4 regions of the Bacillus arachidis genome follow, and region 2 is predicted to be linked to each of the others. Evidence: riboswitches for the same ligand, from Rfam matches in the RefSeq annotation. Region 2 holds a riboswitch; each other region holds the start of a gene.
The links. Region 2 has a riboswitch for S-adenosylmethionine ahead of mtnW (2,3-diketo-5-methylthiopentyl-1-phosphate enolase). Riboswitches for the same ligand answer to the same signal wherever they lie in the genome.
Positions count from the first base shown of each region.

Region 1: linked by a shared signal. The riboswitch ahead of QRY57_RS26540 (bifunctional O-acetylhomoserine aminocarboxypropyltransferase/cysteine synthase) and the one ahead of mtnW (2,3-diketo-5-methylthiopentyl-1-phosphate enolase) in region 2 are both predicted to bind S-adenosylmethionine.
Region 3: linked by a shared signal. The riboswitch ahead of QRY57_RS15405 (MetQ/NlpA family ABC transporter substrate-binding protein) and the one ahead of mtnW (2,3-diketo-5-methylthiopentyl-1-phosphate enolase) in region 2 are both predicted to bind S-adenosylmethionine.
Region 4: linked by a shared signal. The riboswitch ahead of QRY57_RS24610 (methionine ABC transporter ATP-binding protein) and the one ahead of mtnW (2,3-diketo-5-methylthiopentyl-1-phosphate enolase) in region 2 are both predicted to bind S-adenosylmethionine.

Region 1 covers NZ_CP127376.1:4,830,558-4,834,879, forward strand. Annotated here, with positions in the region: gene metA (homoserine O-acetyltransferase MetA) at 1-734, opposite strand, end outside; gene QRY57_RS26540 (bifunctional O-acetylhomoserine aminocarboxypropyltransferase/cysteine synthase) at 718-2,016, opposite strand; SAM riboswitch class I at 2,108-2,213, opposite strand; gene QRY57_RS26545 (chloride channel protein) at 2,713-3,918, shown strand; gene QRY57_RS26550 (YjjG family noncanonical pyrimidine nucleotidase) at 4,058-4,322, opposite strand, start outside.
Region 2 covers NZ_CP127376.1:3,574,104-3,578,425, forward strand. Annotated here, with positions in the region: gene QRY57_RS19950 (carbon-nitrogen family hydrolase) at 28-891, opposite strand; gene QRY57_RS19955 (pyridoxal phosphate-dependent aminotransferase) at 906-2,096, shown strand; SAM riboswitch class I at 2,149-2,254, shown strand; gene mtnW (2,3-diketo-5-methylthiopentyl-1-phosphate enolase) at 2,319-3,563, shown strand; gene QRY57_RS19965 (2-hydroxy-3-keto-5-methylthiopentenyl-1-phosphate phosphatase) at 3,560-4,219, shown strand; gene QRY57_RS19970 (methylthioribulose 1-phosphate dehydratase) at 4,216-4,322, shown strand, end outside.
Region 3 covers NZ_CP127376.1:2,689,347-2,693,668, forward strand. Annotated here, with positions in the region: gene QRY57_RS15400 (acyl-CoA dehydrogenase family protein) at 1-662, opposite strand, end outside; gene QRY57_RS15405 (MetQ/NlpA family ABC transporter substrate-binding protein) at 676-1,494, opposite strand; SAM riboswitch class I at 1,556-1,645, opposite strand; gene QRY57_RS15410 (YdcF family protein) at 1,794-2,423, opposite strand; gene QRY57_RS15415 (GNAT family N-acetyltransferase) at 2,758-3,255, opposite strand; gene QRY57_RS15420 (GNAT family N-acetyltransferase) at 3,265-3,843, opposite strand; partial or broken gene QRY57_RS15425 (YjiH family protein) at 3,994-4,201, opposite strand; gene QRY57_RS15430 (GNAT family N-acetyltransferase) at 4,205-4,322, opposite strand, start outside.
Region 4 covers NZ_CP127376.1:4,434,098-4,438,419, forward strand. Annotated here, with positions in the region: gene metQ (methionine ABC transporter substrate-binding lipoprotein MetQ) at 1-429, opposite strand, end outside; gene metQ (methionine ABC transporter substrate-binding lipoprotein MetQ) at 534-1,346, opposite strand; gene QRY57_RS24605 (methionine ABC transporter permease) at 1,374-2,039, opposite strand; gene QRY57_RS24610 (methionine ABC transporter ATP-binding protein) at 2,032-3,057, opposite strand; SAM riboswitch class I at 3,261-3,370, opposite strand; gene QRY57_RS24615 (hypothetical protein) at 3,496-3,840, opposite strand; gene QRY57_RS24620 (thioredoxin family protein) at 3,992-4,300, opposite strand; gene QRY57_RS24625 (toprim domain-containing protein) at 4,304-4,322, opposite strand, start outside.

The DNA.
Region 1 (4,322 bases), 1.3 Mb from region 2:
TTTTTTAAGGTATCGCAGCTATATTCGCTATGACCAAGAACAAAAATATGCTTTCCATCTTGCCCCATAACAAGGTGGACACCTGCTTCTTCTGATGTTGCTAGTAACGTCAACTCTCGTACTTTTTCAATATCAGATGCGCGTACTTCCGTATGACGTGAATGTGGTGCAAAGAAGATCTCATCGAATCCTTGTAACAATTTCACGTGCTGCTTTTGCACTTCATGTTCAAATACACCAAACATCTTTTCTTCAAGCGGATATTTCGGAATTCCATAGTGATAATACAGGCCTGCTTGTGCGCCCCAACAAATATGCAATGTAGATGTTACATTTGTTTTTGAATATTCCATAATACGCCCAAGTTCTTCCCAATAATCTACATCTTCAAAAGAAAGTGTTTCAACTGGAGCTCCTGTAATAATGAGACCATCAAACTTTTCTCCCTCAATATCACGAAATGTTTTATAAAAACTTGTTAAATGATCTTGCGCTACATTACGAGATATATGAGACTCCATATGGAGCAAATGCAGATCTAATTGAAGTGGTGTATTACCAAGTAACCTGAGCAATTGCGCTTCTGTTTCCTGCTTTGTTGGCATTAGGTTTAAAATTGCAATTTTTAAAGCACGTATATCTTGCGTTTCAGCTCGTTCTTTTGTCATCACAAAAATATTTTCTTTTTGCAATACTTTACGAGCCGGTAAATCCTTATCAACAATGATCGGCATGTGCTTTGCCTCCAACTAACGCTTCCTCTAAATCCGCAATAATATCAGAAACATCTTCTATACCGACTGATAAGCGAATTAAATCAGATGTAACACCTGCTAAACGCTGTTCTTCTTCAGTTAACTGTCTGTGCGTTGTACTAGCAGGATGAATCACACATGTTCTTGCATCTGCTATGTGCGTCACAAGCGTTGCCAGTTTCACATTTGCAATGAACTCTTTCGCAGATTCTAATCCTCCTTTAATGCCGAATGTTAAAACGCCACTCGCTCCTTTTGCTAAGTACTTTTGTACTAGCTGATAATTCTCATTACTTTCTAAACCCGGATAATTTACCCATTCAATACGTTCATGGCTAGCAAGCCACTTCGCAACTGCAAGAGCACTTTCACTATGACGCTCCATTCGTAAATGCAAAGTTTCTAAACCGATGTTGCTAATATACGCATTGAATGGGCTCATACAGTTTCCATAGTCTCTTAATAATTGAACACGAGCTTTCACAATATATGCTGCCTTCCCAAATTTCTGCACATAACTTACACCATGATAACTTGGATCCGGTTCGACAAACTCAGGGTATTTTCCATTTGCCCAATCAAAGTTTCCTCCGTCAATGACAATCCCGCCTAATGAGCTTGCGTGACCATCAATATATTTTGTTGTAGAATGCACTACAATATTTGCTCCATGTTCAAACGCTTGGCATAAATACGGTGTTGCTAATGTGTTATCAACAATAAATGGTACTTCTAACTGTTTCGCAGCAGCTGAAAACTCTTTAAAATCCAGAACATTCATCGCTGGATTCCCCAGTGACTCTGCATAAATAAGCTTTGTTTTATGATTGGCAAGTGCCACAATTTCATCAGAAGATAAGCTTGGATTAAAGAATGTAACCTCAATCCCTAATTTACGTAGACTTACCCCAAATAAGTTAAATGTTCCCCCATAAACGGTTGAAGAACAAAGTAAATGGTCACCACTGCTACAAATATTTAGAACAGCAAGCATAATAGCTGCTTGACCAGAAGCTGTTGCAACAGCTCCAACACCACCTTCTAACTCTGTTAATTTTTGTTCAAATGCTGCTAGTGTCGGATTCCCAATACGCGTATAAATATAGCCTTCTGCTTCTAAATTAAAGAGTGCCGCTAAATCATCGGACGTATCGTATTTGTACGTCGTACTTTGATAGAGCGGTAAAACACGCGGTTCACCGTTCTCCGGTGTATAGCCACCTTGCACACAAATGGTTCCTTTTCCCCATGATTCTCCCATCTCTCATTCTCCTTTCTTTTATAGAAAATAAAAAAACTGCTTCTTTCCCTAACAAGAAAGAAGCAGTTTAAAAACACGCTCTAAAGTCTCTTTCTTATCTCTCAGGGCTTATTACCTGCAGGATTTGGCACAATTCCGCTATGCGGCTGTTGCCAAGGTTTCATAGGGCCTGTCCCTCCACCTTTTCTTGATAAGACTATGTAATTACCGTTGATTTTATAGCAATAATTTCCTGATGTCAATTATTTTTCTGAATATTTCTAAAAGATTGTATTGCTACTTTAATTGTTCATTCTCAAAATTTAAATTTAAGAAATTGAAGAAAATACTTCTATTTAAAGAAAAATAATACCTTTTAAAAACTCTACTCACTATGTAAAATTATAGAGCTATATTTAATCGTAACAAGCAACATAATATTTTTAACCATGTTACACTTTATATACAGGTCATCAAGATATTTACAAAAATATGATTACATTTACGAATGTTTCAGAACCCCATAAAATAATACTGCTGATTTTTGTAATATATTTTGAATAAGTAATTCTCTTAAAAAGATAATATGCATATTCAATTCATTACTTAATTATCTTCGTATCAGAATCTCTAACTTTTCATAATAACGTATAAATAGAGGAGGCATAACAATTGACTATTAGGAGAAATCTGCACTATTTACTCATCGTGTACGGTATGTTTCTAGGTGCTATCGTTGGTGCTACAGTCTGGTTATTTTTAGTTGTCACAAATGCTGGAATTCAGTTTATTTGGGGATATTTACCTAAGGAATTGGGATTACCACCTTATTACACACTTTGTGTAACAATAATCGGCGGTGTTCTTGTTGGACTGTCACAGAAGTACTTCGGCACATACCCACGTTTAATGCCAGAAGTAATGGGTGAATATAAGAAGACAGGTAGAATTGAGTACCAATTTGTACATAAAGCTACGTTAACAGCCATTATTGTTTTAGTATTTGGCGCAAGCTTAGGACCAGAAGCAGCACTTGTTGGGATTATAGGTGGACTTTGTACATGGGTTGGTGATCGCTTTAAATTTACTTTAAAAGGAATGCACGAACTAACGGAAATTGGGATTGGCGCTGCCTTAAGTGTTATTTTTAATGCACCGCTATTCGGTTATTTAGCTCCAAGCGAGCATGAGGATACACAACTTGCTGAAACTTTTAAAGAGAAAAAGACTATTGTATATCTCGCTACTACTTTTGCTGGTTTTTCTGTATATTTATTGCTTAGTCAGTTTGATAATCGAGGATCTTTTATTGTTAATTTTGGAGAAGGATCTTTTACACTCCGCGAATGGGTGGCCTTTCTTCCCCTTATTTGTATAGGTGCCGGTGCAGGCTATTTTTATTTCAAAATAGAACATATATTAGAAAAAATAGTACATCCTTTTCAAAAGTATAAACTAACATTAGCGATTATAGGCGGTATTCTTCTAGGAATTGCAGGCACTTTACTTCCGTATACACTGTTTTCAGGAGAACACCAATTAAAAGAATTAGTAACTGAATGGGCAGAGTTATCATTTTGGATCCTGTTTCTTTCAGGAATTTTAAAATTATGTATAACGGCAGTTTGTTTAAATACAGGTTGGCGTGGTGGACATATTTTTCCGATTATATTTGCTGGTGCAAGTATTGGATATGCTGTAGCTACTGTCATACCGTTAGATCCAGTTGCTTCTGTAGCTATTATAACGACAGCCATTTCAAGCTATGCAATACGAAAGCCAATCGCTATTACATTATTATTACTTATGTTCTTCCCAATTAATTTATTGTTACCAATGATTGGAGCTGCAATGATTGGTAATGTTTTTCCACTTCCTAACCATAGTGAGAAGAAACAGGAAGCTGGTGCAAATATCGAATAGTAAAATGAACAAATAAAAGGCAGTACCATCACAATAAAAGTGTTGGTACTGCCTTTTGAGTAAAGAATGTTTACTTTTACAAATAAAATTGCCACTACAAATGGACTATTACAAAATAATATTTAAGACCTCAAAAAAACTAACATTTTAAAATCCCATACAGCTCATCAAAAGTTTGAATTTCATAAGTTGGAACTATCCCGCTATCGTTTAACTTCTTTTCAGGATTAAACCAACATGTGTCTAATCCAGCTAGCTGCCCACCCTTAATATCTGCACTTAAAGAATCCCCGATAATTAATCCTTTCTCTACAGAAAAATTAGAAATTCGTGCAAAAACATAATCGAAGTATTCCTTCATTGGTTTTTGGTAACCAGTATCTTCTGAAACAAAAATACCCTTA
Region 2 (4,322 bases):
AAGAATAAAAATCATTTGTCAATATTTTTATTTATATAATTCTGGACGTCGATCGGCAAAGACAGGAATTCCCTTACGCACTTCTTTAACTTTTTCTAAGTTTAGCTTCCCATGCAAAATTGATTCTTCTTCTCCTGCTTCTACTACAATTTCCCCCCATGGATCAACAATAAGAGAATGTCCAGCAAACACATTATGTGGATCCTCTCCTGCTCTATTACACGCAACCACATAACATTGATTTTCAACCGCTCTTGCTTGAAGGAGTAAACGCCAATGAGCTAAGCGAACAAACGGCCATTCTGCTACAACGAATAACACATTTACCCCTCTTACAGTATAAACACGCATCCATTCTGGAAAACGAATATCATAACAAATCACACCACCACACTGTACACCATCCAATGTAAATTCTCCTGTTTCACTCCCCCCTATTAAATAGTTATGTTCATTCATCAACTGGAACAAATGGACCTTGCTATACTCATTTTGCAGTCTCCCCTCACGATCCACTATATACATCGTATTTGTAACACCGTGCTCTGTTTGCTTCGCAATGGAACCACCGACAATATTTACATCATATTTCTGTGCCCATTCTGAAAGAATCTGTTTTGTTTGGATCCCATCTCCATCTGCAATTTCCGGAAGTCTTTCTAAATCATAACCAGTCGTCCAAAGTTCAGGTAATACGACAATATCTGGTGTTCCTTGCATCGCTTCTTTTATTTTTTTCTTTGCATTTTCAATATTTATTTTCACATCACCAAAAGCAATATCCATTTGAATACATGCGATTTTCATTTTATCCACCTCATTTTCAATTTTCCCTTTACAAAAACTTGGAAAGGCTATATTATTTGTCACTAGAATTGTAACAATTTTCAAAAGAGGTGGAAAGTATGAAACATTTTCAACCTTCCAGGGTTGTAACATCCTTACCAACACAGTTTTTCGCTTCACTTGTTGCAAAAGTTAACAAAGTGGTGGAAGCAGGTCATGATGTTATCAATCTAGGACAAGGCAATCCAGATCAACCAACACCGCCGCATATCGTAACAGCTTTACAACATGCAGCAGAAAAAACAGTTCACCATAAATATCCACCATTTCGCGGGCATGAAAGCTTAAAAAAAGCCTTTGCGGCGTTCTATGAACGTGAATACGGAGTCAAAGTAAACCCTAAAACAGAAGTCGCTATTTTATTTGGCGGAAAAGCAGGGCTTGTTGAATTACCGCTTTGTTTCACAAACCCGGGTGATACAATTCTTGTCCCCGATCCAGGATACCCTGACTATTTATCAGGTGTCGCTTTAGCAAAAGCAAACTTTGAAACAATGCCATTATTAGCAGAAAATAATTTTTTACCAGACTATGCAAAAATTGATGAATCTATTGCCAAACAATCAAAATTAATGTTTTTAAACTACCCTAATAACCCGACTGGTGCTACTGCATCAAAAGAGTTTTTTGAAGAAACAATTTCCTTTGCCAATAAACACGATATTTTAGTCGTGCATGATTTTGCTTATGGTGCAATTGGCTTTGACGGCAACAAACCAACGAGCTTCTTACAAGCAAACGGTGCAAAAGATGTTGGCATTGAGATTTATACATTGTCAAAAACATTTAATATGGCTGGTTGGCGAATCGCCTTTGCTATCGGTAACGAAAGTGTCATTGAAACAATCAATGTATTGCAAGACCATATGTACGTCAGCATTTTTGGTGCTGTACAAGAGGCAGCTTGTGAGGCGCTATTAAGTTCACAAACTTGTGTGAATGAACTTGTTGAACGCTATGAATCACGAAGAAATACACTTATTACAGCTTGTTGTTCAATTGGCTGGGATGTTCTCGCACCAAATGGATCATTTTTTGCATGGCTTCCCGTTCCTAATGGTTATACATCGGAACAATTTACTGACTTATTGTTAGAACAAGCGCACGTAGCAGTTGCACCTGGAGTTGGGTTCGGGAAACATGGCGAAGGCTACGTTCGTGTTGGATTATTACATACAGAAGAGCGACTACAGGAAGCTATTCAACGAATCGATAAATTGAAAATTTTCAAAAAACCGTTGACATCGTAAAAAAACTCTGTCAAAATTCAGATATCGTAAAAATTAAAACATTTCAAAATACTTCTTATCAAGAGCAGGTGGAGGGACGAGCCCGACGAAACCCGGCAACCGATCTACAATTGTAGGCACGGTGCTAATTCTCGCAGCGTTACGCTGACAGATAAGGAGCTGGTTGTAAAAAAACCTCTCCTTAGCTGAGAGGTTTTTTTATTTAACTAGGAGGTTATGAAAATGAGCGGAATAACAGCAACCTATTTAATCCATGATGATTCTCTTCATTTAAACCAAAAAGCAGAGCAAATCGCTCTCGGTTTGACAATTGGTTCATGGACTCATCTGCCACACTTATTACAAGAACAATTAAAACAACATAAAGGCAACGTCATTCATGTCGAAGAGTTGGAAGAGCAAGAGCGTGTAAATACGTATCTTGGAAAAAAAGTAATACGTGGACTCATTAAAATTCATTATCCGTCAGTAAATTTCAGCCCGGATTTACCGGCTATTTTAACAACAGCATTTGGAAAATTATCGCTAGATGGCGAAGTTAAACTAATTGATTTAACAATTTCAGATGACTTAAAAGAACATTTCCCTGGTCCTAAATTTGGCATTGAGGGAATACGAAATCTCTTACATATTCACGATCGTCCACTTCTGATGAGTATTTTCAAGGGAATGATCGGTCGCAATATAGGATATTTAAAAACCCAATTGCGCGATCAAGCAATTGGCGGTGTAGATATTGTAAAAGATGATGAAATCTTATTTGAAAACTTATTAACACCGCTCACAAAACGAATTTCTGCTGGAAAAGAAGTATTACAGTCCGTATACGAAACATACGGTCATAAGACTTTATATGCAGTAAATTTAACGGGTCGTACCTATGATCTTAAAGAAACTGCAAAACGTGCTGCCTCAGCCGGTGCAGATATTCTTCTATTCAATGTATTCTCATATGGATTAGATGTACTGCAATCACTTGCTGAGGACGATGATATACCTATTCCAATTATGGCACATCCTGCTGTAAGCGGCGCATACGCTTCATCGGAATTATATGGATTCTCTTATCCATTACTACTCGGAAAGCTGCTTCGTTATGCTGGTGCAGATTTCTCTTTATTTCCATCACCATACGGCAGTGTTGCATTAGAAAAAAAAGAAGCTCTTCTTATTACAAATGAACTAATTGAAAAAGATCCGTCTTTAAAACGAAGCTTCCCTGTTCCATCGGCCGGTATTCACCCTGGTTTTGTTCCATTTATCCTTAGTGATTTTGGCAAGGATGTTGTCATTAATGCAGGTGGTGGTATTCATGGTCATCCAGCTGGGGCACAAGGCGGTGGAAAAGCATTTCGAGCAGCGATTGATGCTACTTTGCAAGGAACACCATTGCATGAAGCAGGTAACACTGATTTACATGTTGCACTGCAATTATGGGGAAATCCATCTCACAAGGTGACGCTATGAGTCTTCAAATTTTTTGTGACTTCGATGGTACGATTACGAACAATGATAATATCGTTGCTATTATGGAGAAATTCGCTCCACCAGAAGCTGAAACGATTAAACAAAAAATTCTATCACAAGAACTTTCTATTCAAGAAGGTGTTGGAGAGATGTTTTCCCTTTTACCTACAAGCTTACAAAATGACATCACTACTTTTATAAAAGAAACAGCGGTGATTCGAGCTGGATTCTCAGAGTTTGCACAGTTTGTCCAAATAAATCAGATTTCACTTCATATTATATCCGGAGGAATGGATTTTTTCGTCTACCCTCTTCTCAAAGGATTAATCAACCCAGATCATATTTATTGTAATACGACTGATTTTTCAGGGGAAACAATTCAGGTAAACTGGCCCCATCCGTGTGATGAAGATTGTAAAAACAAATGCGGTCTTTGTAAATCGACACTGATTCATCAATTAAGTTCAAACGGTGATTTTAATATTGTAATTGGAGATTCAATTACAGATTTACAAGCTGCAAAACTTGCTGATAAAGTATTCGCTCGTGATTTTCTCATTACAAAATGCCGAGAACATCAAATTTCCTATACGGCATTTGAAACGTTTTATGACATACAGACAGAAATTAAGCAATTGTTGGAGGTGATAAAATGAAACAACTTTTTCGCCAATGGGAAGAATTGAGTAAACTAAAGAAAGAATTAACGGATCGTAACTGGTTTCCTGCTACAAGCGGGAACATTTCAATAAAAGTAAA
Region 3 (4,322 bases), 880 kb from region 2:
TTTTGGATTTCAACATTCTGTAATACAAGATCATGGCTAGCCGTTCCACGCATCGCAACACTATCCCATGTCTCCTCTATATAGACACCTTTTTCGTGCCTTGGAATCACAAATTCTCCTATCTCTTCTCGTCCTTCAATACTTGCTGAGATGATGAAATAATCAAGTACAGGTGCCATCGTTGTAAAAGTCTTTCTGCCGTTTATAACCCATTTATCACCTTTTTTCACAGCTAATGTTTCTGGTTTCCCGCCCCTTGTTGGACTCCCTGTCTTCGGTTCTGTTGCTGCTCGGTTAAAAAGAGCACCTTTTTTTACTTCTTCACAAAACCAAGAAAACATATCAGGTTGCCATGAGCGATTTTCCGCAAGTTCTTTCACAATTCCAAGGTGCCAACCAATTGATAAAGCGGTTGCTCCATCTCCCTCTGCAATTTTTTCTTGAAATAAAACAAAATCATACAATGAAATGGCCTTTCCACCGACATCTTTTGGTAATGTTAGCTTCGTATAACCAATATTTTGTAAATCTTTAATATTTTCAAAAGGAAAAGATCCGAGTTCACTCAGTTGATGTTCCCTTTCTGCAAATCGCGGAATGAATTCTTTTATTTTCTCCAATACGAGAACTTGTTCTTCTGTTTCTATAAATGATAATGTCATATCAAGATCTCCTTTACTTTAAGTAGTCAGGGAGCACAAACCCCTCAAATTGTTCTTCAGATTGAATCATCTTTTTAAACTCTGGTGAATGATATGCTTCAATTAAATCTTTCACAAATGGTTTTTCTTTATCTTCATCGCGAACAGTAACAATAATTCTATGTTGTGATGGTGTTTTTTCTAATTCCAGCGCTTCTTTTAACTTATGTCCAGATGAAATAACAAGGTTTCCGTTAATAATACCGTAATCTAAATCTTTCATAGCTCTTGGAATTTGTGGTGATTCAAGCGGTACCAATTTGAAATCTTTCTTTTTAAACGTTATATCTTTTTCAGAGATTGTTAAAATATTTACATTGTCTTTTAATTTCACCCAGCCAATCTCTTCTAAAATACGTAATGCACGTTCTAAATTAACTGGATCATTTGGTACCCCAATCTTCATTCCATCCTTCAAATCATCTAATGACTTATGTTTTTCAGAGTATACACCTTGAGGTGCTGATGGAACCTGAATAACGCTCGAAATTTTTGCATTATTTTCTTTTGCGTACGATTCCATAAAAGCAGTACTTTGAAATATATTTGCATCAATATCCTTATTTGTTAGGGCTGGATTTGTTTCGTTTGGTGAATTAAACTCAACAATTTTAATTTTATAGCCCTTTTTCTCTAAATATGGTTGAACTGCCTTTTTCACTTGATCACTGTATGGTCCTGGGGTAAACCCTAAACGAATTTCTTTTTGGTCACCTGCAGATGATTTTGCGCAACCAGAAATTACAAATAAACTGCATACGATACTTACTAGTGTAAAAAATAAACGCTTCATCTTTTCTCTCCTCCTACTAAAAAAACAACCTTACATATAAGAAGGTTGTCATTTCTTTTCCTTCTTATCTACTCGGAATTAGCACCTTTTTATCACATGATAGGTTGCTGAAGTTTCATTGGGCCGTTCCCTCCACTTCTCTCGATAAGATTATATTTGATTATGCATTTTATTGTGTCACTATTCCGATAAAAATACAAGGTTTTTATCGGAATTTTTTCTATAATTTGTAAAGTTATAGAAAAAAAGACAGACTCAGCAGAACTATTCTACCTTTGTCTATCCTTTTTCTTACTTTCTTAATCACCTTTCAAAGTACGTATAGGTAACGATGCAACATACCCAATATAAGAGCACAATTCTTTAAAAAAGAACGGAATTTCTGTATCTAATGTTTTATATGCTGATGTGGGAGTCGGCGATGCGTATGCATCCATCCCAATATGCTTCGCTATTCTCATCGCTCGCTTCATATGAAGAGGATCGCTTACGATTGTATAAGTATGTAAGCCATTGTCAATTCCAACTTGCTTAGCATTCTTCAAATTATCTTCTGTAAAACGCGACTGTGTTTCAATTAATATATCTTCATCCTTTACGTCATGCTTTAATGCATACGCTTTCGCAGTCCGTGCTTCTTCCAGCTCTGATTCAAATTTAGTACCACCTGTAAAAATAATTTTCTTAATACTTCCATTTTTATACAAGGAGATTGCATGATTGATTCGTTCGCGGAATACAGGAGACGGTTTTCCATTCCAAGAAGCCGCTCCTAGTACAACAGCAGCATCTGTAGGTACCTCATCTGTTTTAAAGCGATTACTCCAAATATCGTAAGCTGCATAACTAATAAATAGAATTATAGAACTAATCATAAGCAAGAACACTTGCAGAACTCGTCTTTTCTTACTTTTCTTATTTTGTTTCATTTGTACTAGCCTCCGCGCATCATCCATACTTCTATTAATTTAAAATGACCTTTTTCGAATCATTACATTTGAGTTTATTTAAAAGAAGGAACTTTTCTAAACAATCAATTCGTATTATAAAGGATTTTCATTCAAATAGAGGATTTTTAATTTACTATTATTTGTGGTTCATACTATATGAGCTTGATTTATGTACAAATTTCCTCATACAACTCCATTGTAACGAATTTTTTCACGGAAGGGAATGATGAAACAAAAGTATATAAAAGAAGTAATCATTTTGTAAGAAAAAAAGGTATATTTTCCTCTCTTAAGAGCATATACCTCTTCCGTTTCACTTTACAATCCAATATTTCATATGTTGTTCCTCAAGTACACATGTAAAGCCTATCTTTTCTAACACTCTACTCGAAGCGACATTACTCGTTAAACAATCTGCCTTAATCGTTTGCACTTCTTCATTCTGCTCCAGCCACTTAACAAAGGCCTTTGCCATTTCAGTTGCATAGCCTTTCCCTTGATATTCTGGTACAATGCTATATCCAATCTCTACTGTACCAGTTGAATCAGGAGCACCTTTACAACCCATATCACCAATAATAACATTATCTTCCTTATGAATAATAAGTCCGCTCCATTTACTTTGTTTCGGGCTTTTTCGTAAACTTTCAGCAATCCACGGCAAAATATCTTTATAATCTGGCATTGGCCATTCTAAAGATATTTTATACGATATGATTTCCTGTAGCTCTTCTCTCCCTTTTATCATTGCCTCGACAAGTTCTAATGTAAAGGGGATCATCTTTAGTCTCTTTGTTTCTAAATTTGTCATATTTGCCTCCTATTTATACATGTCCATTTTGTGTAGTAATCGATCTTTCACGATTGGCCACTCACTTGCAATAATGCTATATACTACCGCATCTCTTACATAACCGCTTGGTAACCTTCTCTCATTTCGTAATATCCCTTCTTTTACTGCGCCTAGTCGTTCAATCGCTCGTTGTGCTTTTTCATTTCGCAAGTCTGTTTTTATTTGCACACGCAGCATGTGTAATTCTTCAAACGCATATTGCAATAACATGTACTTACATTCCGTATTCACACTTGTTCGTTGTACACTCGGATGATACCATGTTTGGCCAAGTTCAACCGTTTTGTTATCATTTGAAATACTATACAAACGTGTACTGCCTACAACTTCATTCGTTTTTTGATCTATAACAACAAATGGTAAATCCGTTCCCTTCTCATATCGTTTTACTGCCGTTTCAACATATCGCTCCATATCTTGATAACTTTCCATTTTAGCTATTAAATACGTCCAAACTTCTTTATTCCCTTCCACAATTGCAAATAATTTTTCTACATCATTTGCATCCATTAATCGCAACATCGCTCTTTTGTTTACTATTTCCATAAATACATCCCCTTTTCTATGTATCTAGCTATATTATAGTTTGCAACATAACACATATCAAAATATTCAAAATTTCATTTTCTATCGATTAAAATCTAATAATACGGAAAAAGGACTTACTTTAAGAACATAAGTGTGTCTTTTCATCTCTTACAGTAAAACATATGCAATTGGCCCACTAATCACTAATGTTAAAATCGTTCTTTCAATATACAAAATTAATAAGTTCTGAAACTTTTCATGGTATATCCATAGATAAAATACATGGGATAGACGTCGAAAAAAGCAAAACAAATGATACGGATACAACCGCAATCACAATCTTAGTTACAAGCGGCGCACTAACGACAAGTAATGAAAACTATTTTTTTATCCTTTTTCGATATTTATTATGACCATCTGCCACGCCAAAATACTCAAAGCCATTGTTTTTATAGAATTTGTTTAGTTTAGTATTATTTGCAACACAATCTAACTTT
Region 4 (4,322 bases), 860 kb from region 2:
CAATAATGCAAGCATACGACCACGTTCTGCTACGTTATTACTCATAATTACCGTTCCGTCATTTGGAAGGTCTTTTAAACTTTTATACTTCTTAGAATAGATTCCCATCGGTTCTAAATGAATTTTTCCTGCACTTACAATTTTATATCCTTTTTCTTGAATCTCTTTATCTAAATAAGGGATATGTTGAAAATAATTCGCATCAATGTCTTTATCAGCTAACGCTTTATTTGGTAATACATAATCTTGGAATTTTTTAATTTTTAGTTTAATACCTTTTTTCTCTAAAATAGGCTCTGCTTTTTCTAAAATAACAGCATGTGGTACATTAGATGCTCCCACAACAAGTGTCTTTTCATCTTTCCCGCCGCAAGCAGCTAATGCAAATACAAAGACTGCTATAAAAATGGATAATATAATTTTCTTCACAAGATTCCACCCTCTTTTTTTGTAATTTTTAGAATTTTTATCGTATATGAGTTTTACTAGGTACAAAATAAGAGCTGGCATTTACCAGCCCTTTTTATAACCTATTATTCTTTTACAGGAACAACAGCTCCCTTATATTCTTTATTAATAAAGTCTTCGATTTCTTTAGAATGTAACACTTCTATAAGAGCTTTAATTTCTTTTTTATCTTTATCGCCTTTACGAACGGCAACTACGTTTGCATATGGAGAGTCATTTCCTTCAATTGCAATCGCGTCTTTCTCTGGGTTTAATTTTGCATCAATCGCATAGTTTGAGTTAATTAAAACCGCATCGCCTTCTTTATTGTTATACACTTGTGGTAATAAACCAGGCTCAATATCTGTTTTGAACTTCAAGTTTTTCGGATTTTCTGCAATATCTTTCGTAGTTGCTTTAACAGGATCTAGACCATCTTTAATTTTTAAAATACCTTCTTTTTGTAAGATTGCTAAACCACGTCCATGGTCAGCAACAGAGTTACTCATAATAATTGTTGCTCCGTCTGGAAGGTCTTTTAAGCTTTTATATTTTTGAGAATATACTCCTATTGGCTCTAAGTGAATTTTCCCTGCTACTTCAAAATCATATTTTTTATCTTTTATTTCTTTTTCTAAGTATGGAATGTGCTGGAAGTAGTTTGCATCTAAGTCCTTATCTGCTAATGATTTATTCGGAAGCACGTAGTCTTGGAATTTTTCAATTTTTAATTCAATTCCTTTTTTCTCAAGTAAAGGTTTTGCCTTTTCTAAAATAACAGCATGCGGTACGTTAGAAGCTCCCACAACAAGTGTCTTTTCATCTTTATCTTTCCCACCACAAGCTGCTAGCCCAAAAATTGAAGTTGAAATAAGTGCTGTAAGTAATAATTTTTTCATGATATAAACACCCTTCCCCGTTTTATTTTATCGTTTATCAATTCGAGTTGTAACAAAATCACCAATAAATTGAATCAAGAAAACAACGAGTAATACACAAATTGTTGCTACAATGGTCACATCGTTATTTCCACGCTGGAATCCTTCTAAATATGCCAGTGTACCAAGCCCACCAGCACCTACAACACCAGCCATTGCTGTATAACCTACTAGAGCAATTGTCGTTACCGTAATACCAGATACAAGCGCTGGTAGCGATTCCGGAATCAATACCTTCCAAATAATTGTGCTTGTTTTCGCTCCCATTGCCTTTGAAGCTTCGATCACGCCTTTATCAATTTCACGAAGTGCGATTTCAACCATCCTTGCATAAAACGGTGCTGCTCCAATAATTAAAGCTGGTAGTGCTGCGCTTGCTCCAAGAATTGTTCCAAGAAGAATCTTCGTAAATGGAATTAATAAAATAATTAAAATGATAAATGGAATAGAACGAAAAATATTTACAAATGCTCCAATCCCTGTGTGAATCGCTTTGTTTTCCCACAAATTATCCTTTGCCGTCATGAAAAGTAACAATCCTAAAATAAGACCGAAACCAAATGTCGCAAATGCTGCGATTGCCGTCATATATAATGTTTCACCTGTCGCTTCTAGCATTTGATTCCAATCTACATTTGCGAGTAACTTATCCATGTGTAATCACCTCCAGCTCTACTTGATCTTGATGTATTCCTTGAATTGCTTGCTGGATCGCTGTTTCCTCACCGTTTAAATGAACGACTAAACTGCCGTAAGAGCCGTTATTCGTTTGTGCGATATTCCCTTGCAAAATGCTAACTTCAATATCACTGCGTTGCATTAGCCTTTGAAGTACTGGACGTTCTACCGCTTCACCAATAAACTGCAAGCGAATTACTTTTCCATCTGGATACTTTTCTATTAAATTCTCAATCGTTTCATTTGTATCTTCTGAATCAGTTAACTGCTGTACAAATCGTTTTGTAATATCCTGTTTTGGATTACGGAATACGTCAAGTACAGGACCACTTTCTACAATCTTCCCTTTCTCCATTACCGCAACGCGATTACAAATTTTTCGAATTACGTGCATCTCATGTGTAATTAGTACAATTGTCAAACCGAGGCGCTTATTAATATCTAATAGTAAATCTAAAATTTGATCTGTCGTTTCTGGATCAAGAGCCGAAGTTGCTTCATCACATAGAAGAACTTTCGGATTATTCGCTAACGCTCTCGCGATACCGACACGCTGCTTTTGCCCACCGCTCAATTGAGATGGATATGCGTCTCCTCTTCCTTCTAATCCAACAAGACGAATTAACTCTTCCACACGTTTTCTTCTTTCCGCTTTATCAACACCCGCAATTTCAAGTGGAAAAGCGATATTTTCACGTACAGTTCGTGACCAAAGTAAGTTGAAATGTTGAAAAATCATTCCGATTTCTTGTCTTGCCTTGCGAAGTTCATTACCAGTAATTGCTGAAATAACACGATTAGCTATCGTGATCTGTCCGGAAGTTGGTTTCTCTAATTGATTAAACAACCTAATCAAAGAGCTTTTTCCAGCACCACTATATCCAATAACACCAAAGATTTCGCCTTTCTCTATTTGTAAATTGGCATTATCCACAGCAGTGACATCACCGCTTTTTGACTTATATATTTTCTTTACATTTTCTAATAAAATCATGATGTTCACCCCTTTTTGTATTTAAAAAGCGTAAGCGGCTCGCTCAGGTTCACTCTACAATTTTTTTATTTTTTCATGTGAGTAATCTTTCGCTCTAGCTCCTCTTATTATTCGAATGTCCTCCTCATTCAAACAACAAAAAAACCTTTCTGCCCCTAGAATGAGCAGAAAGGTTTATATGCATATATCAACATGATCCCTTCCTCTCATCTCTCAAAGCATTTGCTTTGCAGGAATTGGCACCATTTCAACATAAAAGTTGACGGTTGCCGGGCTTCATAGGGCACAGTCCCTCCACCTCTCTTGATAAGAGAAATCAGATTAAATTTTCGTCTGATTTGAAATTTATTAAATTGTCTATATTTTATGACTTGAATTGTATCAACATACACTCACTATGTCAACAAAAAAAATCGCAAAAAGTAAAACTTCAGAATATTAAGCACCTACTCGCATTGGTTTACATATGTGAAATACTGATTCTAATAATAGCATCGTACGATACGTTCCGTTATATTGAACACATCCGCTATTCACCAATGTTTGTAACCTAATATTCCCAGCAACTAACCTCCGTAAGTTTTCTTCCTGAAAGCAAATCAATTGTTCTGTTCCGCGCGCCTCTTTCAAAACTTGTATATACTCTCTTGAAATTTGAAGTGAGCACCTCTCGTCTCCTAAACGAAAATTGATTGTTTTTTCCCCTTGCCGAAGAAGCGGTTCTAAATGGTATTGTGCATTAGCATATGTTACAAATGATTGAAGCAACGAATATAATCCCATTCTAGTCACATCCTTCATATCACTTTCTACTAATACCATTCCATCTTCTCAAAGAGCAATCCTGTTACTTTCTCTCGACAAATAACGTACCACTTCTATCTTTCAGGCATATTTCCCAAGAAATATGTCGAGGCGGCAAAAACTTTGCCACCTACTGTAATTCTTTATATAAATATTCAACCGAATGAAATGCATATATTTTCTTTATAAGTGTTCCCCGCTCAAATACGAGTAAACAAGGTACACTTTCTACTTCATACTCTCGCGCTAAATGAGGTGCATAGTTTAAATCTAACATTCCTATTTCCAATTCAGATATAGTAGCTTCTACCACTGTTAACATCTTCTTTGCTAATTGGCATGTTCCACACATCGGTGTATATACATATAATACTGTTTTTTCTTGGTCTGCTATTAGAGCTGTTACTTCAACACCTGTCCAGTCAATCACTTCTATCATTCCTTACCGTAAATATTCTGTA